DNA from 4 places in the Bacillus sp. FJAT-27231 genome. Region 2 is predicted to be linked to each of the others. Evidence: riboswitches for the same ligand, from Rfam matches in the RefSeq annotation. Region 2 holds a riboswitch; each other region holds the start of a gene.
The links. Region 2 has a riboswitch for S-adenosylmethionine ahead of AC623_RS02280 (methylthioribulose 1-phosphate dehydratase). Riboswitches for the same ligand answer to the same signal wherever they lie in the genome.
Positions count from the first base shown of each region.

Region 1: it holds a riboswitch for S-adenosylmethionine, as region 2 does, so the genes downstream of both, AC623_RS07480 (Na+/H+ antiporter NhaC family protein) here and AC623_RS02280 (methylthioribulose 1-phosphate dehydratase) in region 2, are expected to answer to the same signal.
Region 3: it holds a riboswitch for S-adenosylmethionine, as region 2 does, so the genes downstream of both, AC623_RS05080 (methionine biosynthesis PLP-dependent protein) here and AC623_RS02280 (methylthioribulose 1-phosphate dehydratase) in region 2, are expected to answer to the same signal.
Region 4: it holds a riboswitch for S-adenosylmethionine, as region 2 does, so the genes downstream of both, AC623_RS15850 (methionine ABC transporter ATP-binding protein) here and AC623_RS02280 (methylthioribulose 1-phosphate dehydratase) in region 2, are expected to answer to the same signal.

Region 1 covers NZ_LFZU01000001.1:1,576,904-1,584,284, reverse strand. The annotation lists gene AC623_RS07490 (SH3 domain-containing protein) at 1-385, shown strand, start outside; gene AC623_RS07485 (zinc-dependent alcohol dehydrogenase family protein) at 1,010-2,002, opposite strand; gene AC623_RS07480 (Na+/H+ antiporter NhaC family protein) at 2,567-3,847, opposite strand; SAM riboswitch class I at 3,957-4,064, opposite strand; gene AC623_RS07475 (MFS transporter) at 4,309-5,490, opposite strand; partial or broken gene AC623_RS20960 (transposase) at 5,582-5,756, opposite strand; gene pdxR (MocR-like pyridoxine biosynthesis transcription factor PdxR) at 5,776-7,155, opposite strand; gene AC623_RS07465 (FMN-binding negative transcriptional regulator) at 7,304-7,381, shown strand, end outside.
Region 2 covers NZ_LFZU01000001.1:481,976-489,356, reverse strand. The annotation lists gene mtnK (S-methyl-5-thioribose kinase) at 1-92, opposite strand, end outside; gene AC623_RS02300 (ABC transporter permease) at 107-1,111, opposite strand; gene AC623_RS02295 (sugar ABC transporter ATP-binding protein) at 1,112-2,605, opposite strand; gene AC623_RS02290 (sugar ABC transporter substrate-binding protein) at 2,692-3,789, opposite strand; gene AC623_RS02285 (VOC family protein) at 3,829-4,200, opposite strand; gene AC623_RS02280 (methylthioribulose 1-phosphate dehydratase) at 4,244-4,882, opposite strand; SAM riboswitch class I at 4,949-5,051, opposite strand; gene AC623_RS02275 (2,3-diketo-5-methylthiopentyl-1-phosphate enolase) at 5,274-6,470, opposite strand; gene AC623_RS02270 (1,2-dihydroxy-3-keto-5-methylthiopentene dioxygenase) at 6,522-7,034, opposite strand; gene AC623_RS02265 (2-hydroxy-3-keto-5-methylthiopentenyl-1-phosphate phosphatase) at 7,102-7,381, opposite strand, start outside.
Region 3 covers NZ_LFZU01000001.1:1,068,890-1,076,270, reverse strand. The annotation lists gene AC623_RS05100 (FUSC family protein) at 218-1,276, shown strand; gene AC623_RS05095 (GlsB/YeaQ/YmgE family stress response membrane protein) at 1,426-1,683, shown strand; gene AC623_RS05090 (GlsB/YeaQ/YmgE family stress response membrane protein) at 1,718-1,975, shown strand; gene metC (cystathionine beta-lyase) at 2,025-3,194, opposite strand; gene AC623_RS05080 (methionine biosynthesis PLP-dependent protein) at 3,200-4,306, opposite strand; SAM riboswitch class I at 4,376-4,479, opposite strand; gene AC623_RS05075 (aliphatic sulfonate ABC transporter substrate-binding protein) at 4,549-5,550, opposite strand; gene AC623_RS05070 (ABC transporter permease) at 5,577-6,335, opposite strand; gene AC623_RS05065 (ABC transporter ATP-binding protein) at 6,319-7,104, opposite strand; gene AC623_RS05060 (NAD(P)-dependent malic enzyme) at 7,331-7,381, shown strand, end outside.
Region 4 covers NZ_LFZU01000001.1:3,285,033-3,292,413, forward strand. The annotation lists gene AC623_RS15840 (MetQ/NlpA family ABC transporter substrate-binding protein) at 27-875, opposite strand; gene AC623_RS15845 (methionine ABC transporter permease) at 896-1,564, opposite strand; gene AC623_RS15850 (methionine ABC transporter ATP-binding protein) at 1,557-2,582, opposite strand; SAM riboswitch class I at 2,666-2,781, opposite strand; gene AC623_RS15855 (hypothetical protein) at 2,864-3,205, opposite strand; gene AC623_RS15860 (thioredoxin family protein) at 3,369-3,671, opposite strand; gene AC623_RS15865 (toprim domain-containing protein) at 3,673-4,023, opposite strand; gene gcvH (glycine cleavage system protein GcvH) at 4,129-4,512, opposite strand; gene AC623_RS15875 (arsenate reductase family protein) at 4,596-4,952, opposite strand; gene mgtE (magnesium transporter) at 5,169-6,518, shown strand; gene AC623_RS15885 (acyl-CoA dehydrogenase family protein) at 6,571-7,381, opposite strand, start outside.

The DNA of each region.
Region 1 (7,381 bases), 1.1 Mb from region 2:
AAAAATTAAATATAAAAACAAAGCGGGGTATGTCGCTTCAAGGTATTTAAAAGCGATAACACCCACTTCCCCTTCCACAAAAAAGTGGAGCGGGAAATGGCAGACTGAATTTGGAAAATTATTGATTACCCATGAAACAGCCTCTAGCTTCAAGTTTGATATTCATGTTGTCATGGGCGGGCATGTCGGAGATCTTCAAGGAACTGCCAAGAGAAAAGACGGGAAAGCCACCTATTCTGGCTATACAAAATCCTCCTTCTCTAAGGACCCTTACTGCCGCATAACCTTTACCCATCAAGGAAACTCTATCCGGCTAAAGGAATCATCTGCTTGTCTATATTGGCATGGGGCAGCGGCAACGTTTGACGGGACCTACTTCAAATAAAGGAACATGGCAATTTTGATAATGAAAAAATATAGACAAATATTCATTCATTAACCATCTCGAAAGCACGAGAGACCAAGAGTTTCCTTGAAATGCAAGGTGGACTGCCTACGACTGGGTTCTCCCCTTATCGCGCAGGACTCTTATACATTCGCTGGCTGCGTCTTTAATCACAAGCTGGGAAAGTGCAGCCTGCAAAAAGTACGGCGACTTTTAAGGCTTCAATGAATGTAGAACGGATTCAAAGACTGTCTATCTTCAGTACCTTATAAAGCCCTTTAGATAAATAACCCGTAAAAAAAGCCAGACATTTGTCCAGCTCATCAACGGCCATATCTTAGTTAAGTGAAAGCGGCGTACCTATGAATATAAATTAGTTTATTCATAAGAAATAAGAATAGTGCAAAAAGCCGGGTGTTATTTTAAAATAAAGTTTGATCACATTGGTACTAATAACCTTGACAAATGGTCATAGAAAAGAGCATGTTTTGAAAAAAGATGGATCAAAACATGCTCTTAAATATTTTCAATTAGATTATGCTTTTATAAAAAAGTTTGATCATTTCCTATTTATGTTACTCCACAATAGACCTCATTTATTAATATTAATTGAAAATTAGTAACTCAATAGCTAGTTAAAAACACTTTCCCTTTTGTCTTTTTAGAAGATTCAACAACTTTAATAGCCCTTTTTATATTTAATAAATCATACTGAGAATCTACCGTCATCAAACATAATTTTTCATCACTTATTAGATTTATTAAGCGATGGAAGGTTTCTTGCCATTTATCTGCTGAAACATTTTTATTCCAATTTCGTAAATGAAACATATTAGCATTCACTTTAGCCTTTTTTATAATTTCTGCCCAATTCACTTGTATCCCTGATAAAAGGCCGATGGCTAAAAAATTTCCGTTAGGCTTTACACAATAAGCCAATGCATTTCCATCTGAACCCCCAACAGAGTCAATAGCAGCATCAGCGCCCATCCCATTAGTTAATTCCATAACGACTTCATTTAAGTCATGTTGAGATGTATCAATCACATAAGAAGCACCAAGATGAAGCAATTCCTCCATATACTTATTATTTCTAGTAACTGCAATCAACCGAAAATCTAAAACTTTCGATAATTGGGCAAAAACATGCCCAATAGAAGAACCGCATGCGTTAACCAATAAAACATCATCTGGTTTTAATTTTAAAACTTCGGTACATACTACCAATGCTGTAATTGGATTAATATACATCTGTGCTGCTGTAAAATCATCAATCGAATTAGGTATAGGAACCACAAATTCTGATGATGTTTTAACAAACTCTTGCCATGTACCTTCCCCTCGCAAAGGTAGAACACGTTGACCAATAAAATGATGGGAAACTAAAGGACCGACGTCTTCTATTATACCAACTCCCTCATATCCCGGAATATTTGGCAAAGAAACCCGATGAGAATATGACCCTCTAATCGGTATTAAGTCAGATGGATTGATAGGGCGAGCTAACATTCGAACAAGGACTTCATTATCTTTTGGTGGCTGAATACTTTTAGACTCCACTCTTACTACATCTCTAGGACTACCGAATTCATAGAATTTAATACATTTTGCATCCAACATTATGTCTCCTTCATATAAATCAGATTATTTAATTATATCCTCTTCACTTCAACTGCCTCGTCTAGATAGTCTACAACAATCTGGCCCTAAAATGGAAATAAGCGCTAATCCCTGCTACAGGAAAGCGCCCGATTGCTGAACAAATGAGATAGTGATGCCCCTAATGTTAATACTGCTATGAAGATTTCAATTGTAAACGCGCAATTTTCGAAAACCATTGTGATAAAACTTCCCACAAGCGAATGTTATTTCAATTAAAACCTTAAGTAGAATAGCGAAAGAGGCCTAATCGATTAAAACTTGTTAGATATTCGGTATTACACCTAGAAATGACGAAGTTAAAAAAAGTTTTGGGGACTAAAAACGGTCAGCCTCCCAAAAATAATGAACTAAATAATGATCTTATTATAAATTCAATAGGGACAGAAACAGAAAGCCAAGCTTCTGAATTAAAGCTAAGGTTCCAAATTTCCATACTTTCAAAGGCCATGACTGATGCACTAATACTTTACCTTTTTTAACAACTGGAGGACAGGCCCCATTAATTTAAAGTGGTGAAGTTCAGGCTTTCTTTTTTGTCGGGTATCCCATGAGAATAGCGATGATTCCACAGATTCCTATAAGGATTGGATAGAAAGAGTATGGAAGGATGCTCACTGGCGATATTCCGGCTACACTTGCAGCTGCCAATAATTGGGCTCCATATGGCAGAAGGCCTTGGGTCGAGCAGGAGAAAATATCTAATATACTCGCGGACTTTCGCGGCTCAATCCCATACTGATCAGCAATATTTTTTGCAAGCGGACCGGTGATTAAAATAGCAATCGTATTATTGGCCGTCGATAAATCCGTTAAGCCCACGAGACCGGCAATCCCAAATTCAGCACCCTTTTTTGATTTAATCCTTCGTGTCACAAGGTGAAGCAGAAAATCAATCCCGTCGTTAAATTTAATAACCTCCACCATTCCAGCTATTAATATCGCAAGAAAGGCGATTTCATACATGCCTGCCATGCCTTCACCAATCTTTTGCAAAAAGCTCATTACATGATAGCTGCCATCCGCTAAGCCTACAGCTCCGGCCAGAACAACCCCTAATGCCAAAACAAGGAAAACATTCATTCCAGCTAACGCAAAAATAATAACCAAAACATAAGGAACAATTTTCACCCAATTATAGTTTAAATGCTCTACTTGTGCCGTTTCACCCATTGTGATAGCGCCTAAAATAATGCCTGTAACAACAGCTGCCGGCAACACAATCCAAAAATTTACCTTAAATTTATCTTTCATTTGCGCACCTTGTGAACGAGTGGCAGTAATGGTGGTATCTGAAATAAAGGATAAATTATCGCCAAACATCGAACCGCCAATAATCGCCGCCATTATTAAAGCCATGGCAAGATCAGTATGCTCGCTTATCCCAACTCCAATTGGCGCCAGTGCAACAATCGTTCCCATTGATGTACCCATTGACAGGGAAATGAAGCAGGCAATGATGAACAAGCCTACGATAAGCAGGTTTTGCGGAACGACCGATAAAGCAAAGTTAACAGTGGAATCCACTGCCCCCATGCCTTTCGCTACCTCTGAAAAGGCTCCAGCCAAGAGAAAAATAACAACCATCAGCATGACATTTAAATTTCCTGCTCCTTGGCAAAAAATATCAACCTTTCTCGAAAACGATTCTTTTCGATTCATCGCCAGAGCCACAGCACCCGAAATGGCAATGGCTACAATGACAGGAAAGGCATAAAAATCACCTGTCATAACCCCTGAACCAATAAATAAAATCAAAAAAACAACAAATGGGATTAGCGCCCATGGATTTCCTTTCTTCATGGTTCCACCTCCAAAAAATAAAAAAGGGCACGTCTTTTGTCCAGTTTTGCCCCGAAAAAAGGCCTCTTCTTGAAACAACAAGAAGAGGCCTTATATCTATAAAACACCCCTCTTATCTAGCAAGCCTTTGCTTGCTGGATTTGGCACAGCAACTTAATCACTAAGTTCCGCTGCCGAGATCTCATCGGGCCAGCCCCTCCATCTCTCTTGATAAGAAGAAAATATCTTATTCATTTGTCACAGTAAATAAAAGACTACAAGATTTTTATTCCTTTATCAACAAAATTTTTATGGATATTTTTGGATGACGAATGGAAGATTATATTAGGGCTTAAAAGGATAAACGTTACTGAAAATTTTTACTCCAGTCAACCATCAAAAGTATTATAAAATAACAAAGGAGGTTGTTTTATGTCAAACTTTCATAAACAAAAAATTGTAAACAGCGTTCCGTAAAAAAGCTATTCGTAACGTCTATATTTGACCATAAATACCATTCCAAGAATAGGTCCAATCGCTAATACCGAAAAGACCCACTCCCAACCAACGATTCTCTGAATAATAGGGATTAGATTAATAGAAAATATAGTAATCAGGAAACCAATACACATTTGAAAAGTAAGGGCTGTACCTACATAATCAACTTCAGCTATTTCTGAAACTGCTGCAGAAAATTGGGCGGAATCAGATATGACAGACATCCCCCAAACAATGGCGATTATTAGAGTTAGCCAAATAAATTGTCCAAATGTAAAACCTATTACTATTGAACAGGCAGCACTGATCAGCATAGAAATAATCGTTAAATTGGCTCTTCCTATTTTATCTGAGATTAGTCCACCTGCTATACATCCAATCCCTCCTGCAATTCCTATTGAAATAAAAGAGGATAACGCAATGAACCAATGAGGAATTCCTGGTGAATAGGTTGAGAAACTAGCTGCCAAAAAGGAAGGAAGCCATGTCCACATCGCATATAATTCCCACATATGACCAAAATAACCGTAATTCGCGAGCATTACCGGTTTATTCACTACTACTTTTTTTATTAATTTTAACGAAAAAGGCAATCTTTTCGATTTTACTGGAGCATCTTCTAAAATAAACGCGACAACTAGAGCCGATAATAAAGCCAAAATTGAACTACAAATGATCACGAATTTCCAATTTAACGAAGAAAAAAATATCACAACAAAATGAGGTAATGATGACCCTAATGTTAAGGCTGCTATTAAGATTCCAATTGCAAATCCGCGATTTTTTGGAAACCATTGTGATAAAATTTTCACAGCTACTGGGTATACACCAGCGAGTGTTATGCCGGTTAAAACCCTAAGTAGAATACCGAAAAAAGCGGAATCAACTAGAATAAGTGAAGCATTCAATATTGCACCTAGACATGCTGAAATTGCGAAAACTTTTCGGGGATTAAAACGGTCAGCCACCCCAAAATATGAACTGAATAATGATCCTATTACAAATCCGATAGGAACAGAAGCAGAAAGCCAAGCTTCTGAATTGGAACTAAGGTTCCAAACTTCAATTAGTTCGGGGGCAATCACTGATGCACTAAACCACAAGCTTAAAGCACACAATTCTGATAATCCAATCCACGCCAATGCTCTCCAAGAACTTTGAATCATAATATCCCCCCTCTTAAATAAAGCTGAATAATATGTTTTACAAAAAGAAAAAGAACCTCCAGTTTGCTTATATAAAACCGATTTGAAGTCAATCTTCACAGATCTCTGCCTGGTCAGCTACATGAACTTTGCGGGCAATATTACGTCTTCCTTCCCCCTCTCTCTTTGATGTCTTCCAGCAGTCCTTTCCAGACAAACACTGATTCTCTGGGGACCATCGTGTAAGCCAGCACTTCTTTCGATCCGTCTTCACAAATGCCAGCAGCTGTGATAAGGTTGAGACTTTTAAAACCAAGCTTTTTTTAAGAGGCTTATACCAAGTTGGATTTCCTCATCAGAAAGATTACTGAAACCAAGCTTAATAACTGGTTGATCAGAATGATTGTTAACGACGTATAGTGAGATAGGATACACTTTAACACCATAAGCGGAAGCCTGTTTGATGAGCCATTCTTCTGAACGATTCGTGTGTACTTTGACTAATAAGTACAAACCAGACTGTTCGCCAATAATAGATATACTTTGCTTGAACTCTTTTTTTAACAATGATACTAAGTGCTGCATCTTTCGTTTATAAACAAGACGCATACGCTTAATATGACGATTCCATTCTCCCTCTTCCATGAACTTAGCCATTGTGAGTTGGCTAAGAAGTGAAGTGGTGCTCTCGAAATGACGGAAGTGATTTTTATAACGATCTAATAGCGGTTGTGGGAGCACCATATAACTTAAACGGATCCCTGGAAGGAAACACTTCGAAAAGTTCCCCAGATAAATAACCCTTGTGGCATCAAGGGAAGCAAGAGCTGGAAATGGCCGTTGTGTGTAACGAAATTCGCTGTCATAATCGTCTTCGATAATATATCCCTGTATACTGGCAGCCCAATGAATAAGCATTTGCCGCTGTTGAATGGACATACTTACCCCCATTGGGCTCTGATGGGAAGGCGTTACATAGATTAATCGTGATGTCATTTGTTCTAATTGGGTGAAATCGGCTCCTGTTTCATAAACTGGCAAGGTTTCAAGCAAAAAGCGATGGAAATGAAAAGCTTCCCTTGCACCATCATATCCAGGGTCCTCTACTACGACACTTTCGAAATCATCTTTCAGTATATGGCCAAGGTATATGAGCATCTGCTGGGTACTGCTGCCGATAATAACCGCATTTGCCTCTGCTTTTACTCCCCTCGATTGAAACAAATACGCAGCAATCTGTTCTCGCACGCATATCTCCCCAAAAGGCTCTCCATATTGAAAGCTCTCTTGTAATGCTAATACCTGGTTAGCGATTCTTCTCCAGACTTTTAGAGGGAAGTGAGATTGATCTACAGCATCGGCCCGGAAATTGACGAGGACAGGCGGTACCGGCTCGGTTTGCCCTTTATTATGGGAATACAGCTCTTCCTGAACCAAAACAGGCTCCAACTCATTTGCAAAATAACCTTTTCGCCCTTCTCCACGAATATAGCCTTCAGCTACCAGCTGTTCGTAAGCCATTAATGTGGTATTGCGGCTTACGTGAAGGGAGTTTGCAAGTTGACGAATAGGAGGCAGTTGTTCATCAGCCTGTATGTCACCTTGCTCAATAAATAATTTAAATTGCTCGTAGATTTGTTTGTATTTAGGAGAGTTATTTTTAAAAGTAAAAATAGTATTTTTCATTTACTGCCCTTCTGACATGTATAGTTGTTTAATATTGTACCTTTTTTAATGTCAGTTTGTATAATACTATTTTTTTAGCGGGTGTTATGTTGAATACTTCACATTACGGCATTCAACATTCACATTACAATTAAGGAGGAGTTCAACCATGTATATCCCTAAATATTTTAAAGAAACTTCTATGGATGAAATTGAAGAATTTATCCAAAAACATTCATTTGGTACC
Region 2 (7,381 bases):
GCAGCATCATTAAAAACACTCAATCTGTTCTGCACATACTCCACGACATCCGCTTCATTCATCGTAAAATAAGCTGAAGTAAAATCTTTCAAGTGAGTCCCCTCCATTATTTTTGCTTATAATAAGTCAACCCAAGGGCAAAGGCTAAAACGGCTCCTTTCACGATGTCCATTGCATAGTAAGGAACAGACATCATCACAAGACCGTTTTGTAAAATTCCGATCAATACAGCTCCAATAAACGTGCCGATCGCATTTGGCTTGCCTGCTCCGAAGACTGCGAATCCGATAAAGGCAGCTGCTACAGCGTCCATTAAGTAGGGAGCCCCTGCATTGATTTCTGCCGTCATTAACCTTGCAGCAAGCACCGTTCCTCCGATCGCTGCACAAACAGCTGAAAGCAAATAAGCGATCATTTTGTACTTATTAACAGAAATTCCAGATAACCTGGCCGCTTCCTGATTGCCACCAATGATATACATGTATCTTCCATGCTTTGTATAAGATAAGAAGATATGAACAAGGATAACCGCCACGACCATGACGATAATGATCCAAGGCACCTGGCCGATTTTTTCAAATACCGGGCTAATCGTTCCCATTGCGAAGGTGCCATCTGGCATAACCATGTTTTGTGTGATCGTAGCTCCTTTTGTATAAGTAAGAGCAACTCCTTGAATAATGAACATCATTGCTAAAGTGGTAAGCATATCTGGAATTTTAAACTTCACAATTAACAAAGAATTCACTGCCCCCACAACGAGTGCAGCAGCTAATGCAGCAGCTAATGCCACAACGATATTCTGGGAATACCAAACGAACATCGAAATCACAATCGCATTTGCCAAAGAAGCAGTCGAGCCGACAGAAAGATCAAATCCATTGATAGATAGAGAGATGGTCACGCCAATCGCAATGATCGTCACAATCGAAATCGACCGCAAAATGTTGATGATATTTTCCCCTTCGATAAAGGCTGGATTGGCCCATGTAAAAACAGCGATCAAAATCCCGATCGTTACAATGGTGCCGTACTTATATAACCAGTCAAACAGCTGAAAAGGCTTTTTCACAGGCTGCTTGTTCACTACGATAGTCTGTTCTGTAGCCATTTATCTTCCTCCTGTTGAGTAATATAAAATTTCGGCTTCGTTCGCAGAACCCGTTTCCATCTCTTTCACTACCTCGCCGTCATACACTACATAGACACGATTGGTCATGCCTAAAATATCGGCTAGCTCGCTTGAAGCATAGATGACGCCTTTTCCTTGCTTAGCAAGCTCCGTGATTAATCCAAAAATCTCTCGCTTCGCTCCAACGTCGACCCCTTTTGTCGGCTCATCAAAAATATAAATATCGGCTTCTCCCATTAACCATTTGCCGATGACAACCTTTTGCTGGTTTCCACCCGATAAATTGGCCACTTTTGCTTCTGTAGATGGGGTCACGATCCCAAGCCTCTGCACCATGTTCTCTGCTTCTCTTTTCTCTTTCTTAAAATCAATTAAGCTGAAAAACTTTGAAAATCGTTTCATATTCGAAACGGTTAAATTGGTCGTCACCGATTCAGAAACGACCATGCCCCCTTTTCTTCTTTCTTCCGGAACGAGGACAATTCCGTGTCGTACAGCATCAGACGGAGAAGCGATGTTCACCTTTTTTCCATGAACGATCATCTCACCGGCTGTTTGTGAAGAAGCGCCGAATAGCGCCTGGCAAATTTCTGTTTTGCCCGCACCGACAAGACCGGCGATTCCCACGATTTCGCCTTTTTTCACTTGTATGTTCAAATTTTTTACGATCCCCGCATCCGACAGGCCCTTTACCTCAAGAATCGTGTCTCCGATCGAAGCTTGATGAGGGGGATATTGTTCGTCTAATGTTTTTCCAAGCATTTGGGTAATGACGTCATTAGGAGAAGTACATGATGTCTCTTCTTTCATGACTAACTCACCGTTTCTCATCACCGTGATCTCTTCGCAAATAGCAAACAGCTCCGGCAATCGGTGAGAGATAAAAATAACGGCTACTTCCTTTTCTTTTAGCAGACGGATGAGCCGAAACAGCTCTTCTGTTTCCGTCTGGCTTAATGGCGCTGTCGGCTCATCCAATATCAAACATTTACATTGATCAGAAATCGCTCTGGCAATTAATACCATTTGCTTTTCTGCCAGGGTCAGTTCATCCACCCGCTTGTGGGTCGAAATAGCCACATGCAAACTCGCTAGAATATCCGCCGCCTGCCGGTGAAGCGATTTCCAATTGACTAGCTGCTTCTTCCCCATGCTGTGAATCATTTTCTCGAGCATAATATTTTCACCAACAGTTAAGTAAGGAATAAGAGCCGTATCCACTTCTTGATACACCATTTGAATCCCTAATTGCTTCGCCTCTTTCGGAGAACGGATAGCCGCTTCCTTCCCGTGAAAATAAATGCCCCCTCGATAATGATCATAAGCTCCGGATAGCACTTTCATTAATGTGGATTTTCCCGCTCCGTTGGCACCAATCAGAGCATGAATTTTTCCCTTCTCCACATGAAAATTCACATTCTTTAAAGCCGCCACCCCTGGGAAATCAATCGAGATATTTCTCATTTCAATCATCGTACTCGTTCCCTTCTCATAAAATGGGTATGGCCATGAAGAAAAACGGAAGCATCCGCTAGAAATCAAGCGAATGCTCTCTCTTCTCAATAGTGTTCTTTCAACGTTTTCATCCAATCCTCTTCAAACTCAGCTGATTTCCCCCAGTTAGGCACGACGCTCTTTAAGCTCTCCATATTCACCGGCTCTTTAGATGAAGATAATTCCTTTTGCGAGATTAAGCTTGCATCTAATGCATATTCTTGCGGTGTGTCTTCTCCCGCCAATTTCTTTGCTAAAATTCTCATATCAATTTTCCCGATTAGTGACGGGTCAACTGCTGCTGTGTACTTCCATGAACTGCCTTTTTCCTGCATTAATTGTAAATCTGCATTCGATACATCAATTCCGTAAATTTTCACTTCATCACGGCCTGCTTCTTTAATCGCACGAGCTGCTCCGATAGCAAAGGCATCCCATGTTGCATAAATCGCATCTAGCTTGCCTTTCGGATACTTTTTCAACATTGCCTGAACCGCGTTTTGTGTTTGAACGGACGTATCAGCAGCGGCCACACCAAATCGTTCCACTTCTTTGATGCCCGGATTGTTCTTTAATGTTTCCTCATATACCGCATTACGGCGAACCATTGGCGGGAAGCCATCTACCCAAAGGTAAGCAATGTTGGCTTTCCCGTTAAAATCCTTCACTAATTGATCTAAGCTTAAGGTAGCCAATGCTTTATCATCTTGAGATGTTAAGGTTACACCATCCACTTGTTTTAAATCCTCAACCGAGTCAAACGTAACAACACTCTTATCTTTTTCTCTCAATTTTTTCACCGCATCAACAGTTGCAGCATCGTCCCCATGAGAGATAATCACTCCGTCATAATCTTGGTTAGCAGCTTGTTCAATGGCATCGTGAAATTTAGCCGTATCACCGTTCGCTGTAAAGATATCCACCTTAAATCCAAGATCTTCGCCCTCTTTTTTCGCACCCGCTAAAAATTGAGCTGTATGATCGTCACCGCCAATTTTCCGGATGACTTTTACTTTCACTTCTTCTCCGTTTGCGAATCGTTCAGGCACATTTTCAATTTTCCCTGGTTTCTTTTCATCTGAGGAGGCCGTTTTTTCGCCTGTTGAACACCCCGTCAGCAACAATGTTAAAGCTAAACCTGATACTGCTAACTTTTTAGCTATCTTTATCATCTTAAAAATCCCCCTATTACTTTCTGTAAATTAATTAGTTTCAAACAATTCGAGCCATTCGCCATCCGGTCCTTCAAAGAACATGTAACGAGAGCCGTTTGGCAGCGTTGTAATTTCTTTATCAATGAAACGAACACCAGCCTCTTTCAACCTTGCAATCTCACTTTCAATGCCCTCCACTTTTAAAGCAAGATGATGAACTTTCCCTTCCACAGGCAATGAATCATTATATCCTTCCAACAGTTCGATCTGGGTTCCTTCTTTATCTTCTGTTCCGATAAAGGCTATTTTAATTTGACCGTTCGGATGATCCAAGCGGCCCAAAAGCTGAAAACCGATAATGTCTGTGTAAAATGAAATGGACTTTTCTAAGTTCTTCACCATGATTCCGACATGTTCCATTCTTTTAATCAATTTGTCCCCCGCCATTTCTTTATGTCTACTATTATTTCTGCCTAATGATTTGTAAATTTGCCTTTGCCTGCAGAAGCGCCAGCTCGTATTGAAACAAGAACTCACATGCTTCAAGTACTTTTTTAGCCTCAAAGGCGTTCTTTCCCCAAGCTGTGATTCCATGATTGCGGATGAGAACGGCTCCCTTATCTTCTTCTACAAACGGGGCTAAAGCGGCTGCTAGTTTTGGAATATCAGCGTGATTAGGAATGATCGGAATTTCCCACTCGGCATCTTCTTCCCAGCGGCCGAAAGCTTTAATCAGTTCCTGTCCTTTAAATACAACTTTTCCTTCATCGCCATAAATTTCCGAAATCACGTTGTTCGCTATCGTATGAACGTGAAGGCTGCAGCCCGCATTCGACCTGCCATAGATTTCACAATGGAGAAGAGTCTCGGCAGAAGGCTTAACATTCGTTTCTCCTACAGGATTTCCGTCCTGATCAACAAGCAAAAAATCTTCATTTGTCTTTTTTCGTTTATCTTTTCCGCTAGCCGTTACGAGAAATTGGAGCGGCTCACCCTGTACTTTAATGGCCAAGTTCCCGCTCGTTCCCATGAACCAGTCGCGTGCTGCCAGTTCCTCTTTTATATCTGCCAACTCATGAATCCGAGTCACCACTATACTCAACTCTTATCAACCTGCCTTTCTATACAAAAAACCTCTTCGATAAGAAGAGGTTTTCGAAAAAACAACTTCTTATCTTTCAGCATGACTGCTGTGAGAATTAGCACCGTGCTTAAAAAAGTCGGTTGCCGGGCTTCATAGGGCTCATCCCTCCGCCTGCTCTTGATAAGATCTCGTTATTAAATTTATTATTCTCATGAATTTACTTGGATTATGTCACGTTCATCCAAAACTGTCAATATCTTTTATTTTAAAAAAGGACTCTGGTAATAATAAATGTTGATTTACACTCTAGTCACTTTGCTTTCTGCCCCAATCAACCATTTAGAAATAATATTCACCTGTAACGGAGCTAAAAATTAAAAAAACGAAACCGCTTATGGCTTGGATCACTTTATGAAGTCGTGACAATTCCCCATTGGTCAATGGCACGCTTTAAAGGTTCTGACGTTTTAGCTGCTTCCGTTAAGGAAACATTATTTATACTCGCATCAATCGCAGCTCGGAAAGCTTGGGCACCGCTGATTGGTCCATCTGGATGTCCAAAGACTCCTCCTCCTGCGTTGATGACCAAGCTCTCGCTGCCAAAATCTTTTAACAACTGCGGCACCATTCCTGGATGAATCCCAGCAGAAGGCACAGAGAAAGTTTGTTCAAAACGATTTTCTTCCGTAAGCGCCTGCCCAATCGCTAATGCATCAGACGATGGGATCGCTACATTCCCGTATGGACTTGGGAATAAGGAGAAATCTCCACCGGTTAGACGCGTTAGCTTTCCAACAAGCAAGGAATACGAGTAGCCACCGCCAGGCTGTCCAGCTAGAACGCCTGATAAAGCAGAATGTGCCATAATAGGCAAAGAAATATTGTCATTTTCACGCAACGCTTGCAATGTGTCCAATCCATAAGCATGCACATTAAACAATAAAGCATTCGCTCCTAGTTCTTGCGCCCGCTCTGCTTTCTCCTGAAGTTCATTTGATCTCCCCGACAGATTCACTGCATATAAAGCTCGCTGGCCTGTATGTTCATAATGACGGTTAATGATTTCTCTAGCTGTTGTGATTCTCTTTTCAAAAGGCGTTAACTCATTCTCAAAAAGAATTTCATCGTCTTTAATCAGATCAATGCCTCCTGCCAGCAGGTCTTCTAATTGAGAAGAGAAAAAAGACAAATCTCTGCCTATCACTCCTTTGAAAATAGCCATCAACAAGGGACGATCGTATAGATTTAATTTCTCCCTGACCCCCTTCACCCCAAAGCGCGGTCCAGGGAATTGGCGGAGAAGCTCATCATCAAATGTTAGATCAACTAACTCATGGCCTTCAAAAAAAGAAAGCTTTCCATATACGGTTGTCAAAATAGCGGGAAGATCGGCTGAAAAATTAGCGGATGGATAATGGATTTTTACTGTGTCCTTTTCCTCTCCTTTTTCTACTGACACAACTTCCCCTTTATTTTTCTGTAATTGCTGACGCTCCAAATGTGGAATATCTGTCCAAGAACCGACTGTCAGGCCTAAAGCATATTGTTCTGCCTTTTTTTCTTGATCGGGATGCGACGGGAACAGATAAGTAGCTGTTACACCCATAAAATGCCCTCCTCTGTCATTCTGTAACTTCATTCATTCCAAAACTCTCTTTTAGTAAACTGGCACCCAGCCTTCTTCTGTTACGAAAATACGGACAGCAACTACTTTACGGTCATCAGATAATGTAAAGTAATGGCGGACACTTTCAGGAACCGAAATAAGATCTCCAGGATTTAAATGAACCTCAAAGAATCGGCCGTCCTTTCCTTGGATAACAAAAACGCCGTGTCCGCTTGCAATAAATCGGACTTCATCATCTGTATGATGATGCTCACGCTGGAAGTTTTTCAATAACTCTTCCAAGTTTGGAGTGTGATCTGCTAAGGAAATCACGTCCCAAGCTTTATATCCGCGTCTCTCGGCAATATCTTTAATTTCCGTTTCAAAAGCAGCTAAAATCTCTTGCTTTTCTTCATCATTCAACACATACTTTTCTTGCAAATGAGCGGGTAATTTAGAAATATCCCAATGCTCGTAAATGACATCTTGCTTGTCCAAAAAGGCAATCACTTCTTCTTGATTGTCGATCACTTCATTTGTTCCTTGAATTTTAATAGTTGTCATCATAATTCCCCCTTCATTATTCCTAACATTCCGAATTTATTCACTGCTATATAGAAAGTATAACTGCTTATTTAAGATTTAAGTTTTCTAAAATATTGATACAATCATAAAATGTTTCAAAGGGCTGAAAAGGAATAGAAAGCTCTTCGCACTTTTCCGCCAAGTAATCTCTTGCAATCACTGAATCTGCAATCTTCGCTGCCTGAAAGTCAGTCACAGAATCACCGATTACAATAGTATAGTGATCAGCATTCGCTGTATTACGAATGATAGCCGGCTTGCAACAGCCACAATTTTGATTCGGACATTCCTGATCACACTCATGCGGCCAGCGAATATGAATATGC
Region 3 (7,381 bases), 590 kb from region 2:
CTGCCCTGTCTATTATATAGGAAACTTGATGTTTTGCCGGGCTATTTACTCATTATTTCATTATAAACTATACACTTGCAGGGCTGGCAAGAAAAGATAACGGAAAAATAAATGATCTTCGTGGTATTTTCTGGACAGTTATATTTCCTTCCAAAACAATCTTGCCTGTATGCTATACTCGGATATACGAAAGAAATAAAAGAATACAGGTGGTTTTATGCATATTTTCCGACTTCCCGGCAGCCGGATCATTAAAACAGGGGCAGCTGTTTTCATTACTGCTCTTGTATGTGAAGCACTCGGCTGGCCGCCCGTTTTTGCTGTTATTACGGCAATCGTCACAATTGAACCAACAGCAGCTGCTTCAATTCAAAAAAGCTTCATTCGCTTTCCCGCTTCTATTATTGGAGCCGGCTACGCTATGCTGTTTACATACTTATTTGGGCACAGCGCTCTTACCTTTACACTAGCAGCCGTACTGACTATTTTTACGTGTTCAAAACTAAAGCTGGATGCTGGCCTGCTTGTCGCTACCTTGTCAGCTATTGCGATGATTGAAGTAACAGAGGCCCACTTTGCTTATGCTTTCTTCACAAGATTAGGCACGACCAGTATCGGTCTGATCGTTTCTACGCTTGTTAACTTATTGATCATGCCGCCTAATTATTCAACAGAAATTGCAAAAAAGGTGGATATGCTCCATGCGAGAACAGCACAGCTTTTAATAGATGTAACTAGTGCTCTTTTAGAGGAAAAAAGTGCCGATCATTTTAAGTTCAACTATCAGTCGGATCAGCATTTATTCGAAAAAGCAGAAGCACTGTGCCATTTTCAAAGAGAAGAGTGGCGCTATCATCGCTTTACACAAGAAGACAGGCGTAACGTTCATTTTAACTTCAAAAAACTAGAAACGTTACAGCAAATTCATTTTCATCTTGGGAACATGATTTCTTTGGAACCTGATCCCCTCTTCTGGAGTCCAGAGCAAAAAGATCGTATTCGACAATCCATACGGATGTTAGCTTCTTTTATTGAGCATCCTAATAAACAGGCAGACGTCTCTCTACATGAAAGCATGAAGCCTATTATGGAAGAATTTTGGTATGCGAAGGCAGAGGCAGGAATTGAATCTGGGGAAATGAACCGGCTTTTTTCTATTGAGATTTCTCTTCTTTATGAATGGCTCTCTATTTTTGAATTGGCAGAAGAATTACAATCTCATTCTACTTTCTTGCAAAAGCAGTCATCTCCTCCATTATACGATTACAGGAAATAAATCCGTTGTTTCTTCCCACTTTGTGAAATAATAAACCAGTTTTGGAAAAGTTTTTTATTCTTTTAGTTGACTTTTCATGTTTCATATGCATCTATTCGGGAATAAATAAACCAAGCACGGAATAATAAAAAAAGTAAGGAGGAAACAAAATGGGCTTTATAATGTTTTTAATCGTTGGAGGAATTATCGGCTGGTTAGCCGGTCTAATCTTAGGTAAGGATATTCCTGGAGGTATTATTGGTAATATTATTGCTGGTATTATCGGCGCTTGGATCGGTGGTGCGCTTCTTGGCGATTGGGGTCCAGATATCGGCGGTATGGCAATTATCCCAGCGTTAATCGGTGCGATCATCCTTGTGTTTATTGTTAGCTTTATTATGAGAAGTATGAGCCGTGACCGTGCTTAACTATTTTAATAAAGTAAAGTAAGGAGGAAACAAAATGGGCTTTATAATGTTTTTAATCGTTGGAGGAATTATCGGCTGGTTAGCCGGTCTAATCTTAGGTAAGGATATTCCTGGAGGTATTATTGGTAATATTATTGCTGGTATTATCGGTGCTTGGATCGGTGGTGCACTTCTTGGCGACTGGGGTCCAGATATCGGCGGTATGGCGATTATCCCAGCGTTAATCGGTGCGATTATCCTTGTGTTTGTTGTTAGCTTTATTATGAGAAGTATGAGCCGTGACCGTGCTTAATAATGATAATAGAAAAAACCGGAAAGCATCGGCTTTCCGGTTTTTTCTATTATAAAGAAACAGGTGATTCTACTGCTTTAAAGGCTTCTTCAAAATCAGCGATTAAATCTTCCACCGATTCCAAGCCGACTGACAGCCTTAACAAGCCATCCGTAATCCCTCTTTTATATCGCTCTTCTCTCGGCATAGCAGCATGGGACATTTTTGCCGGATAAGATAAGATTGACTCTACCGCCCCAAGGCTCACCGCAAACACCGGGATTTTCACATGATTAACAAACTTCCGTACGGCCCCTTCATCCTTTAATTCAAAGGAAAGGACAGCTCCGGGTCCAGTGGATTGATAAGAATGAACAACATGCCCTTCATGATCGGACAATCCAGGGTAATACACTTTTTCTACTAGCTCATGTTGTTGTAAAAATTCGGCCAAGGCTTGCGCTGATTTAGAAGATTGCTCAAGACGCACGTGAAGAGTTTTTAACCCTCGAAGCACGAGCCAAGCATCTTGAACACCAAGTACAGCGCCGAATGAATTTTGCAGAGCGTACAAGCGGTCGCCAAGCTCTTTATCCTTTGTGACAGCAAGTCCAGCTAGTACATCACTGTGACCGGATAAAAACTTCGTAGCACTGTGCAGAACAAGATCAACACCAAGATCAAGCGGACGCTGTAAAGCTGGTGTCAAAAATGTATTATCGACAAATGTCAGACAGTTGTTTGCTTTTGCCAATTTAACAATTCCTTTGATGTCCGTCACTTTTAACAAAGGGTTAGACGGTGTTTCCATGTAAATTAATTTTGTGTTTTCTTTTATATTGGAGGCGACTTCATGTAAATTGGTCATATCCACAAATGTATGGTCAATCCCAAAACGATTGAGTACAGTTGTGACCATGCGATACGTACCGCCATACACATCCTCCGTAATCAATATATGATCTCCTTTAGAAAGCAGAAGGAAAGCAGTAGAAATCGCTGCCATGCCTGATGAAAAAGCAAATCCGCGCGTGCCGCCCTCTAGCTCAGCGATCGCTGTTTCTAGTGCTTCTCTTGTCGGGTTCCCAGAACGGCTGTAATCATAGCTGCCGAACCGATCGAAATCCTTTTGGTGAAAGGTAGAAGCATGCTGAATGGGTACACTAACTGCTCCCGTTCCTTCATCAAATTTATGGCTGTTGTGTAATAGTTTCGTTTGAAAAGAATACTGCTCACTCATTATCTTCACCCCTTCATTTTGTTAAACGCTTGTGTTAAATCAGCAATTAAATCCTCTGCATGTTCAATTCCTACTGAAAAACGAAGCAGCCGGTTACAGACACCGTTTTGAATCCGCATCTCTTCCGGGACATCCATGTGTGTCTGTGTCGCTGGATACGTAATAAAGCTCTCTACTCCACCGAGGCTTTCAGCAAACGTAATTAGATTCAAGCTTCTTAAAAAGTCATCCACCCACACTTCCGACTCTAAGCGGAATGATAGCATTCCTCCTCGTCCCGGATAGAGAACATCTGTCACCTCCGGACAACATCGCAGAAATTCTGAGACTTGTTTTGCGTTCTGCTCGTGCTGCTTCATACGCAGGCTCAGTGTTTTCATACCGCGGATTAACAGCCAGGAATCAAGCGGTGCTAAAACGGCTCCAATAGCATTCTGCATTTCTCCTACCGACAAGGCCAGCTTTTCTCCTTTCACTGCAATCAAGCCGGCCAGCACATCATTGTGCCCGCCTAAATATTTCGTCGCACTGTGGATGACAATGTCAGCTCCTTGCGTTAACGGACGCTGCAAATATGGCGTGTAAAACGTATTATCCACAATGAGCAGCAGCCCATGCTCTTTCGCTAATCCTGCCACCAACTCGATCTCTACCTCCTGCATGAGCGGATTAGTAGGTGTTTCAAGAAAGATGACTTTTGTCTTTTCTGTTATTTTCTTCTTCACTTCGTTGATATCTTGAAAGCTGTCATAGACAAATGACAGTCCAAACTTTTTCCACCCTTTCTCAAATAAGCGATACGTCCCGCCATATAAATCGGCGGAAACAAGCCACTCATCCCCTGGTTCAGCCAATGCCAGCAGAGTTTGGATCGCCGCCATCCCCGATGAAAAAGCAAACCCAGCATCGCCGCCTTCCAAATCTGCAATGGCTTGCTCTACAATTTGCCGTGTTGGATTTCCTGTGCGGATATAATCATAACCCGTTGAACGTCCAATTCCCTCATGACGGTAAGCTGTTGAAAAGTAAACGGGTGCATTGACTGTTCCTGTTGCTGTTTCACTGCGATTTCCAATTTGTGCTAGCACTGTATCGATGTGTGTATGTGACATGTTCTTCTCTCCTTTATGTATGCCTAAAAATAAAAAGCCTTCTTAAGAAGAAGGCTTTTTAATATCTTCCTCTCATCTTTCGGGATGGATCCCGCTGGAATTAGCACCTTGACTTTACGCAGCCGGTTGCTGAAGCATCATCGGGCCAGTCCCTCCGCTTCTCTTGATAAGAACTTATAAAATTTTGACTTTTTTTAAATGTACAGTAAAAAGATCGAAATGACAAGAGTTTTTCTAATATTTTATTTTTTCGCAAATTGTTTATCGATCAATGCATCGAAATCAGGCTGCTCTTTCAAGAATTTCAAGTCATAAGAAGAGTTAGCAAACTCTTGCACAACTTTTTCATTCACATCTGCTGTGTACGTAATTCTTTCCCATGCACTATCGACAACGTCTTTTGCCAGTTCTTGCTTCGTATCCTTTTTAATCGCTGCAATCGTTAGCTTCTTCGCCTCTTCAGGATTGCTGTTAATAAAATCGATTGCTTTTTTATGAGCATCTACAATGTGCTGCACAAGCTCTGGATCCTCTTTAATTAATTTGCCGCTTGTCACAAGTACAGAGTTAGGCAGTGTTGTACCAAAAGAAATTTCGTCGCTATCTACAATAATTTTTGCTCCTTCTTCTTTCACGAGCAAAGAGCCCCAAGGTTCAGGAACAGCCGCAAGATCGACTTTACCAGATTCAAATAAACCGGCATATTGAGCTGGCTTTCCAGTCGTGTGCTTTAAGCTGCCGCCAATACGATTTGATTCAAGCCCAAAATCTTTTATAAATGTTTCCATTTGCACGTCATGTGTACAACCCACACCAGGAGTGATAAATGTTTTACCGGCAAAGTCTTTAACTGAATTAATGCCGCTGCCTTTACGAGCAACGATAACCGTACCGCCTGAAGAGCTGCCGGCCACAATTTTCACGTCGGCTCCATTCGTAAAGTTATTCATAACCGGACCAGGCCCAACAAGCCCCGCCTGAACGTCTCCTGTTTTCAATGCCACCATAAAGGCTCCGCCATCTGGAAAAGATTTATATTCAACATCCACGTCTTTGCCAAGCGCTTCTTCGTAGTACCCTTTTTCTCTGGCGATCATAGCCGGTACATGGTCAAGGTTTGGAAAATAACCGATGACCACTTTCTTTTTGCCTTCTGATTTTCCCTCTTCTGCCGAGTTGCAGCCGGCTAATACACCAACTAGCAAAAGCATAATGAAGCCAACATAGCCAAGCTTCTTCTTCATGTTGTTTCCCCCATTAACTAAAAATATTAATTTGTTTCAAGTCCCCAGCGCCGCATAACATTTTTCTCCACTCTTTGGAAGAATGCATAATCGACGATGCTTCCAATGACGCCAATTAAAATCATGACAGCAATCACGAGGCTCATGTCCCCGAAGTCAGAGGCATACTTTAACGTATAGCCTAGTCCTGGCCCTGTACTTAAAATTTCAGCAGCCATCAACGCCCGCCACGCAAATGCCCAGGCAAGCCTTATTCCAGTGACAGCATAAGGAATAGACGCTGGGAAGATCACTCTCATGAACAAGTCAATTCCCCGTGATCCCATTGTCTGCGCCGCCCGAATATAAAGCGGAGCTACACTCTTAATGCCCATTCGCATATTGATCGTCATCACAAGTGTACCGCCAAGAACGACAATGAAAATAACTGATTTTTCATTTAAGCCAAACCACATAATAGCAAGCGGCAGCCATACGATGCTCGGTACGCTTTGGAGAGCCAAAATAAGTGAACCAAGTGTTTCATCGGCGGTTTTTGATTTAGCTAATAAAATGCCGATGCCAATTCCCAATACGAGAGAAATAAGCAACCCGACAAATAGACGCTCAAAGCTTGCTATTAAGTCATAAATTAATGTTTTGTCTTCAAATCCGCGAACGAGTGCCTGCCAAACATCTGTCGGCTTTGGCATGACATCCGGCGTCCAGCCGCCTGCCCGCACGATTCCTTCCCAAGCAATTAATAAAACGATAAAGAAAACAAGTTGTTTAATGATTCGCTGCATAGGCTAGTTCCTCTTTTACTACTTTGTCAATTTCATTTTTTAATAGCAAGCTAATTTTCTTTTCAAGCTGGATCACTTCTTTTTGATCAAACCTTCTTGGTCTTGGGATATCTACTGGAATATCCGCAATGATTGTTCCTGGCTGTGTACCCATGACGATGATTCGGTCTGATAACTTAATAGACTCCGAGATGCTGTGAGTAACAAACAAAATCGTTTTTCGTGTCTCAATCCAAATTTTTTCAAGCTCTGCATGCATGCGCGCCCGTGTCTGCTCATCTAATGCACCAAATGGTTCATCCATTAACAGTACTTTTGGGTTCATAGCCAGCGCTCTGGCAATAGCTACACGCTGCTGCATTCCTCCTGACAGCTCATGAGGATAATGGCCGGCGTAATGAGAAAGCTGCACCATTTGTAAAAATTTACGCGCCGTTTCTTTCGCCTCTTTTTTGCTCATTTCCTTTTTTAGAGGAAACATGACATTTTCTTCTACGTTCAGCCACGGGAATAAGGCGGCTTGCTGAAACACCATCCCCCGGTCTTTCCCCGGCTTTTTAATTGGTTTCCCTTCGAGCTTAATTTCACCGGAAGTCGCTTCACTTAAGCCCGCTACCATCGATAACAACGTTGACTTCCCACAGCCTGAAGGACCAAGTATGGAGACGAACTCCCCTTCATTTATCGTAGTGTTTACATCAACCAGTACATCATTAACTACTTTATTATTAACAAACTGCTTATTAATACCATCTATGTGTAAGAACATAAGATCACCGTCTTTTTAAATTAATCATATTTATCTAATCGGATTTATTTGTATTATATACTGTATGCATAGAAAGTCAATTGTTTACTAAAAATTTTTTACATTTAATTAAATTTTCTGATTTTTCCGTTGATTATCCTTTCGGGATGTTATAGAATAAAACACATTACTTCTTGAAACGAACTGAAAAACATCACGGCTTATTAATTAAGGAGAAGAGGAGATTATGAGAAATTTAAAAGAAGAAGCACTAGAAATTCATCGAAGCCATCAGGGA
Region 4 (7,381 bases), 2.8 Mb from region 2:
CAGGATCACCTGCAGGCCTTCTATTCTTATTTATTAACTGGTACGACCGCTCCGCCCCACTCTTTCAAAATGAAATCTTGGATTTCTTTTGAGTGAAGAACTTCTACAAGAGCTTTGATTTTTTCTTTGTTTTCGTCACCTTTACGAACTGCAATGACGTTCACATATGGTGAATCTTTGTCTTCAATCGCAATTGAGTCTTTTAACGGATTTAAGCCAGCATCGATTGCATAGTTAGAGTTGATTAGAACCGCATCGCCTTCTCCATTATTATAAGCTTGTGGAAGGAAAGCAGCTTCATAGTTATAGTCAAATTTCAAATCTTTTTTGTTTTCTGCAATGTCTTCAATTGTTGCTTCTTCTTTCTTAACGCCATCTTTTAACTTAATAAGGCCTTCTTTTTCAAGCATTGTTAAAATACGGCCATGGTCTGCTACAGAGCTGCTCATTAAAATTGTGGCACCTTTTGGAAGTTCCTCTAGGCTTTTATATTTTTTAGAATAAACACCAATTGGCTCAATATGAATACCGCCAGCGTTTACGAAATCATAGCCATGCTCTTTCTTTTGAGACTCAAGGTAAGGAATATGCTGGAAGTAGTTTGCATCCAGGTCTCCCTCTTCTAATGACTTATTTGGCAAGATATAATCTTGGAACGTTTCAACCTTTAACGTGTAGCCTTTCTTCTCAAGCAGCGGCTTAGCTTCTTCTAAAATGACAGCGTGCGGCACATTAGAAGCGCCAACGATGATTTCTTTATCTTCTTTACTGCCTTCTTTTGCTTTCTCGTCTTTCTTATCGTCTGAGCCCCCGCCACAAGCAGCCAGGGCAAACACAGCAAGCGCTGTTAATAACCCAATTAACCACTTTTTCATTTTTCTTCCCCCTTGTAAATTTATCTTTTATCTAATTTATTAGTGATTAAATCACCAATTAATTGGACTACAAACACAATAATTAAAATAACAATCGTAGCAACAAGTGTTACATCATTGCGGCTGCGCTGGAAACCATCAAGATAAGCAAGATTTCCAAGACCGCCAGCGCCGATTACTCCAGCCATTGCTGTATATCCAACTAGAGCAATAGCTGTAACAGTAATACCAGAAACAAGTGCCGGCATCGATTCTGGAAGCAGCACCTTGAAGATGATGGTGCTCGTTTTTGCTCCCATTGCTCTTGCTGCTTCAATGACGCCTTTATCAATTTCCCGCAGACCGATTTCTACCATCCGCGCGTAAAAAGGGGCAGCGCCAATAATAAGAGCTGGCAAGGCAGCATTTTCGCCAATCATCGTTCCGACTAAAGCCTTTGTAAAAGGAATTAATAAAACAATTAATATAATGAAAGGAATCGAACGGAAAATATTGACGAAAGCTGAAACGATGCCATAAACCGCCTTGTTCTGCCAAATGTTTCCCTTAGCTGTTAAAAACAACAGCAGGCCAAGCAATATACCAAGGATAAACGTAGCGAGTACGGATATACTCGTCATATAGAGCGTTTCAGTGGTCGCTTCCCACATCTTTTCCCAATCTACATTAGGGAGCCATTGTTCAAGCATGACTAATCACCTCCGAGCTGACTTCCTGCTTTTCGAGGTAAGCCACCGCTCGTTCCACTTCTGCCTGGTCTCCTGTTAAATGAACAAATAGTGAGCCATAGGCACCATTTTGCGTTTGAGATACTTTTCCTTGAACGATGTTTACCGCTATGTTGAATTGACGTATTAAATTAGTAATAATCGGCTGCTCTGCGCTTTCTCCGATAAAAGTGAGCTTGACTACTTTTCCTTCGGGGAACTGCTCAAGCAAGTGATCGATTGTTTCTTTTGATTCTTCAAGGTCCGTTACTTGCTGGACAAATCGTTGCGTAATCGGCTGCTCCGGTGATTTGAAAACATTCAATACTGGACCCATTTCGACGACACGCCCCGCTTCCATTACAGCAACCCGATGGCATATCTTGCGGATGACGTGCATTTCATGCGTAATCAAGACGATCGTTAACCCAAGCCGCTTATTAATATCAACAAGCAAGTCTAAAATCGCATCTGTCGTTTGCGGATCAAGCGCTGATGTCGCTTCGTCACATAAAAGGACCTTCGGATCATTCGCCAATGCCCGAGCGATACCGACACGCTGCTTCTGGCCGCCGCTTAACTGAGAAGGATAGGAATCCTCTCTGCCTTCAAGACCAACCAATTTAATCAGCTCATCTACTTTCTTTAACCGCTCTGCTTTAGGCACTCCGGAAATCTCTAATGGAAAGGCGATGTTCTCTCGCACAGTTCTTGACCAAAGAAGATTAAAATGCTGAAAAATCATGCCAATCTCCTGGCGTGCCTGGCGCAGTTCTCCTCCTCGGATTTTTGAGATTTCACGTCCACCTACAACCACTGAACCGGAAGAGGGTGTTTCCAATCCGTTCAGCATTCGGATCAGCGTACTTTTTCCAGCACCGCTATACCCAATTACGCCAAAAATCTCGCCTTTATCTATCGCTAAGTTAATATCATCTACTGCCGTCACTTTCCCATTTCTTGTGGAAAAGATTTTCTTTACATTCTCTATTGAAATCATGCGGCGGTTTTCCTCCATTCCACCAGAAAAAATAAAAACCTTTCTGCAAAATGAGCAGAAAGGTGTGCTTTAACAGTTCCTTTCTCTCATCTTCCAAAGCACGAAGCTTTGTGTGAATTGGCACCTTTTCAACAAGCATTTCACCGTTGACGGTTGCCGGGCTTCATCGGGCACGTCCCTCCACCTCTCTTGATAAGAGTCGTATATAATATGTCCTTCTCAATGGATTTGATTTTATCATTATTTCTCGAAAATTGTCAATCATCTGTAGAAAAATGTTTTTACGCTGTTCCAGATGTTTCATAATAAGGACGGCAAAGCCAGAGAAATGATTCAAACCAAAGCTTTACACGATAAAATCCTGCCACTTCCACCGCTCCCATTCGCTCATAAAGACGCAGCTGTCCCCGCCCTTCTAAAAGAGGTTCTACTCCGCCTCTTAACCGTAAGTGCCAATGATCTGTGTGCCTATTTGACAGTTGCACCCCCTGATCACTAATCACAAGCAGCCAACTCTCGCCTTCTCCCTCTAAAAGCACATGCACGGGTTGAAGCGGAAGCAGCGGCCAAATATGCGTTCTATCTCGACAAGCAGCCTGCATAGCCAGCAAGTTCTCTTTCATGTTATTTCCCCCTCTGTTCACTTTATCTATAAACTTCAAACAGAAAAGGAAATATCCTTTATGAATCGCTCGACAAAGTATGCCGCTCCCATCGCATATTTCGTCAAAAAAGAGCTGCTTTCATCTAGAAAGCAACTCAGATTTTTATATGCTATTTAGTTGATCAAGTATAGTGGTTCAGCTTTTCATATAGATGAGGAACCGACTGAAAAGCATAAATCTTCTCCATTAATTCCCCTTCTTTAAAAATAAGCAGGCACGGGACGCTTTCAATGGCGTATTGAATAGCAAAGCCTTCATGATAATTGACGTCAAAACGAACCCATGTAAATGGAGGTACTACTTTTTCTGCAACGTCTACCATTTTTCCAGCTAGCTGACACGTTCCACACAGCGGTGTATAGGCGTAAACAGCTGCTAAGCGCTTCGACTTGATCATTTCATTTATGTCTTGTTCCCTCTGCATGTCATCCATCCTTTTGTAAAAACTCTCCATGCACATCAATATTGGCGCCGAGCAACACAGATGCCAGGTGACGGTAAGGAGCAGTAGCAACTTCTTTATAGACACGATCGATGTACAGATGTCGCGCTTCAGGCAATTCACGAATAAATTGCTTACGGAGTTTTTCTCCTGCTTGATCGGCGTCAACGAGAATATATACGTCTTGTCCGTATAAGCTTTCAATCAGTTCATCCAGCCGGCTTAGGCCAATGGTTCCATTCGTGCAAATGATATCTACTGGCTCATTCACAATTTCCTTTATTTTCTTCCGATCGGAAGCGCCTTCTACAATGATAGTTTTCTCCATACGCATGAACATCCCTCCACCGTCTGAATATCTGCCTCGCAACATTATTGTCCTTTATTTATTAAGAAATTGCAAAAGAACACTTCCAGTTAAGGAAGTGTTCTTTGGTTATTAGTCTTCTTGTGTCATTTCGTCATATTGCTCAGCTGTCATTAAGTTGTCAAGCTGAGAAGCATCAGATAATTCGACAACGATCATCCACGCTTTTTCATATGGTGATTCATTCACGAATTCTGGATTATCATCAAGGTCTTCATTGACCTCAACGACTTTTCCACTGACAGGAGCATACAGCTCTGAAACTGTCTTTACAGATTCAACGCTGCCGAATGGCTCATCAGCTGTTACTTCATCGCCTACAGATGGAAGCTCAACGAATACGATATCGCCAAGTTCTGATTGCGCAAAGTGTGTAATACCAATACGAACTTTTTCCCCTTCTGTTTTTACCCATTCATGCTCTTCTGAATAACGCAATTCTTTTGGTGTACTCATCCAAATCCCTCCATTACCTAATTTCAATTAAAACTTTACTTATTATAAAGGCATAAAGCAAGAAAATAAGCTTTACGCATCCTTTACAACCATTGTTTTTTAAATTCTTCTTCTTTAAAACCAACGGTAACCTTCTCGTCATCCGTTGTGAGCGGCCGCTTAATCAGCATGCCGTCGGAAGCAAGCAGTTCTAATAATTCTTCATCAGAAGCCGTGCTTACTTTGTCTTTTAACCCAAGCTCTCTGTATTTCTGTCCGCTCGTATTAAAAAATTTCTTTAATTCAAGACCGCTTTTCTTATATAGTTCTTCCAGCTTTTCCTTTGAAGGCGGCTGCTCCACGATATGTATCTCTTGAGCATCGATATTATGCTCTTCCAGCCATTTCTTTGCTTTACGGCATGTCCCGCACTTCGGATACCAGTAAAATGTTAATGTCATTTCTTCATCAGCCTCCTATTTGCACAGCATCTGCCATTAACATCTTTTCGACATGATCTTCAAATTCCCTGCCTCTTTTATTAAAATATACCTTCTTTTTCAATAAAAGACAAAGACCTTTTTCTCATTTAAACAAGGAACCGGTATGTAAAATCATCCATAAATGGTTTTTGCATTCCTTTCTAGGGAATAGGCTTGATGACGGAGGTGTTAATCATGAAAAAAATACAGGAGGATGCACTGTTCGTTATTGAAAAGCTAAAAGAAGAAAAATATGACAAAATCAACGAGATGTTTACGACTAAGAAGCCCTATGACTTAGCTTCCATTTTCCAGAACCTTCCCGAAAAACACCGAGCTTCCATGCTTGAGCACCTGAATGAAGCCTCTATTGCCAGCATGCTCCCAAAGTTCAACCAACTAAAACAGCTGGAATTGCTCGGAAAGATTGGGCCTGCCAGAGCTAATAAAGTACTTGCTCTTTTAGACACAGACATTCTTTCTTCTCTTTTACGCCATTTTCCTAAAGCGGATCTGGATCGCTTTTTATCAGAAATTAATGATACTGAAGCTCAATACTTAAAGCAAATGATGAGCTATGAGCGGGATACAGCTGGCAGTATGATGACCAATCGATACTTGTCTGTGCAGCTTGAAGATACGGTGGCGGCTGCGGTCGAAAAAGCAAGAGTCCATGCCATGTATTCTGAAATATTATTTATCATTTATGTGCTGGACAAAAATAACCGGCTTGCTGGTACCGTCTCTTATCGAGATCTTGTTATCGCCCAGCCAGATGACTTAGTGAAGGACATTATGCTAAAGCAAATTATTTCAGTTCCTTATACGGCCAAAAGAGCGGAAATTAATAAGTTGCTCAAACGCTATGATTTTACTGCCATTCCTGTATTAGACGATCAAGAAAGGCTGCTGGGAGTGATTACGTTTGACGATATGATGCAAATCGTCATTCAAGAGGCAAATGAAGATATCGGTAAATTGTCCGCTGTAAATAAAGAAATCGATTTTGACACAAAGCCTGTCACCGCTGCCAAACGGCGGCTTCCTTGGCTGATTGCTCTTCTTTTTATTGGGCTTGTGTCCGGAAGTATTATCGCTAGATTTGAAGACACCCTTGAAAAAGTAGTGGCCCTCGCTTTCTTTATGCCACTTATTGCCGGAATGACCGGTAATACGGGTACCCAGTCCTTGGCGGTCGTAGTCAGAGGATTGGCGGAACAAGAGATTAACCCAAAAGTAGTGACACGGTTAATCTTCCGCGAGTTTCGTGTCAGCTTAATAATTGGAGTCACATGCGGCCTGCTCATTTCGCTGATCGCCTTTATTTGGCAAGGGAATATGCATCTTGGAATTGTTGTCGGCAGCTCTCTTTTACTTACACTCATCCTCGGCACCCTGGCCGGCACGATCGTCCCGCTTGTACTTTATAAGTTCAATCTTGACCCTGCTGTCGCTTCGGGACCTCTGATCACAACGATCAACGACATCTTCTCACTCGTCGTCTATTTTTCAATTGCTTCCTTCTTCTTAAGCAGGCTAATTTAAATAACAGAGTGCCCTAAAAAAGAATTTTCAGGGCACTCTGTTCCATAGTTTCTTATACTGTATATTTCTCTGTCTGAATCAACCGATCCGCTGCTTCACGCTTTTTCGCAATTACATTAATCGGCATGTATCTCGTTAATTTCCGTAGAACAGAGATCATCATACGCAGCGTATCGCCTTCTTCAACGGCAATAAGTGTTTCTTTTGCGTCAGCCTCAATTTGATTAAATGCTTCTTGGCAAAAAATTTGAGTATATAGGAGCTTTTGCTTCGCTTTTGCTTCGCCAGCCTTGGCAATGGCTTTTTCCGTGCGGAGAACAGCCGACTCCATTGCATAAATATTGTTCACAATATCAGCAATATTGGCGAGTACTTCCTGTTCTTTCTCAAGCGCTTTTCCGTACTTTTGAACGGCTAAGCCCGCGGCAAGCAAGCCAATTTTCTTAGCATTCTTGACTAAATATTTTTCCTGTTCAAGTGCTTCTGCACCAACTTCTTCCGGCATCAGCATCATTACTTCATTTTGCAGCTCCTGTGCTTTTTCAAATAACGGCAATTCACCTTTAAAGGCTTTACGGACGTATGTGCCTGGCACAAGTAAACGATTAATTTCATTGGTCCCTTCAAAGATGCGGTTAATTCGGGAATCACGATACATTCTGGCAATTTCATATTCTTCCATAAAACCGTAGCCGCCGTGAATTTGCACTCCTTCATCTACTACATAATCAAGCACTTCCGAGCCGAAGAACTTTCCTAATGAACATTCAATGGCATATTCAGCGATGGAAGCGGCAACGGCTAAGCCATCCTTTTGCTCTTCTGCTGAAAGCTGGCTCATCCGGTCTTCAAAATATCCGACT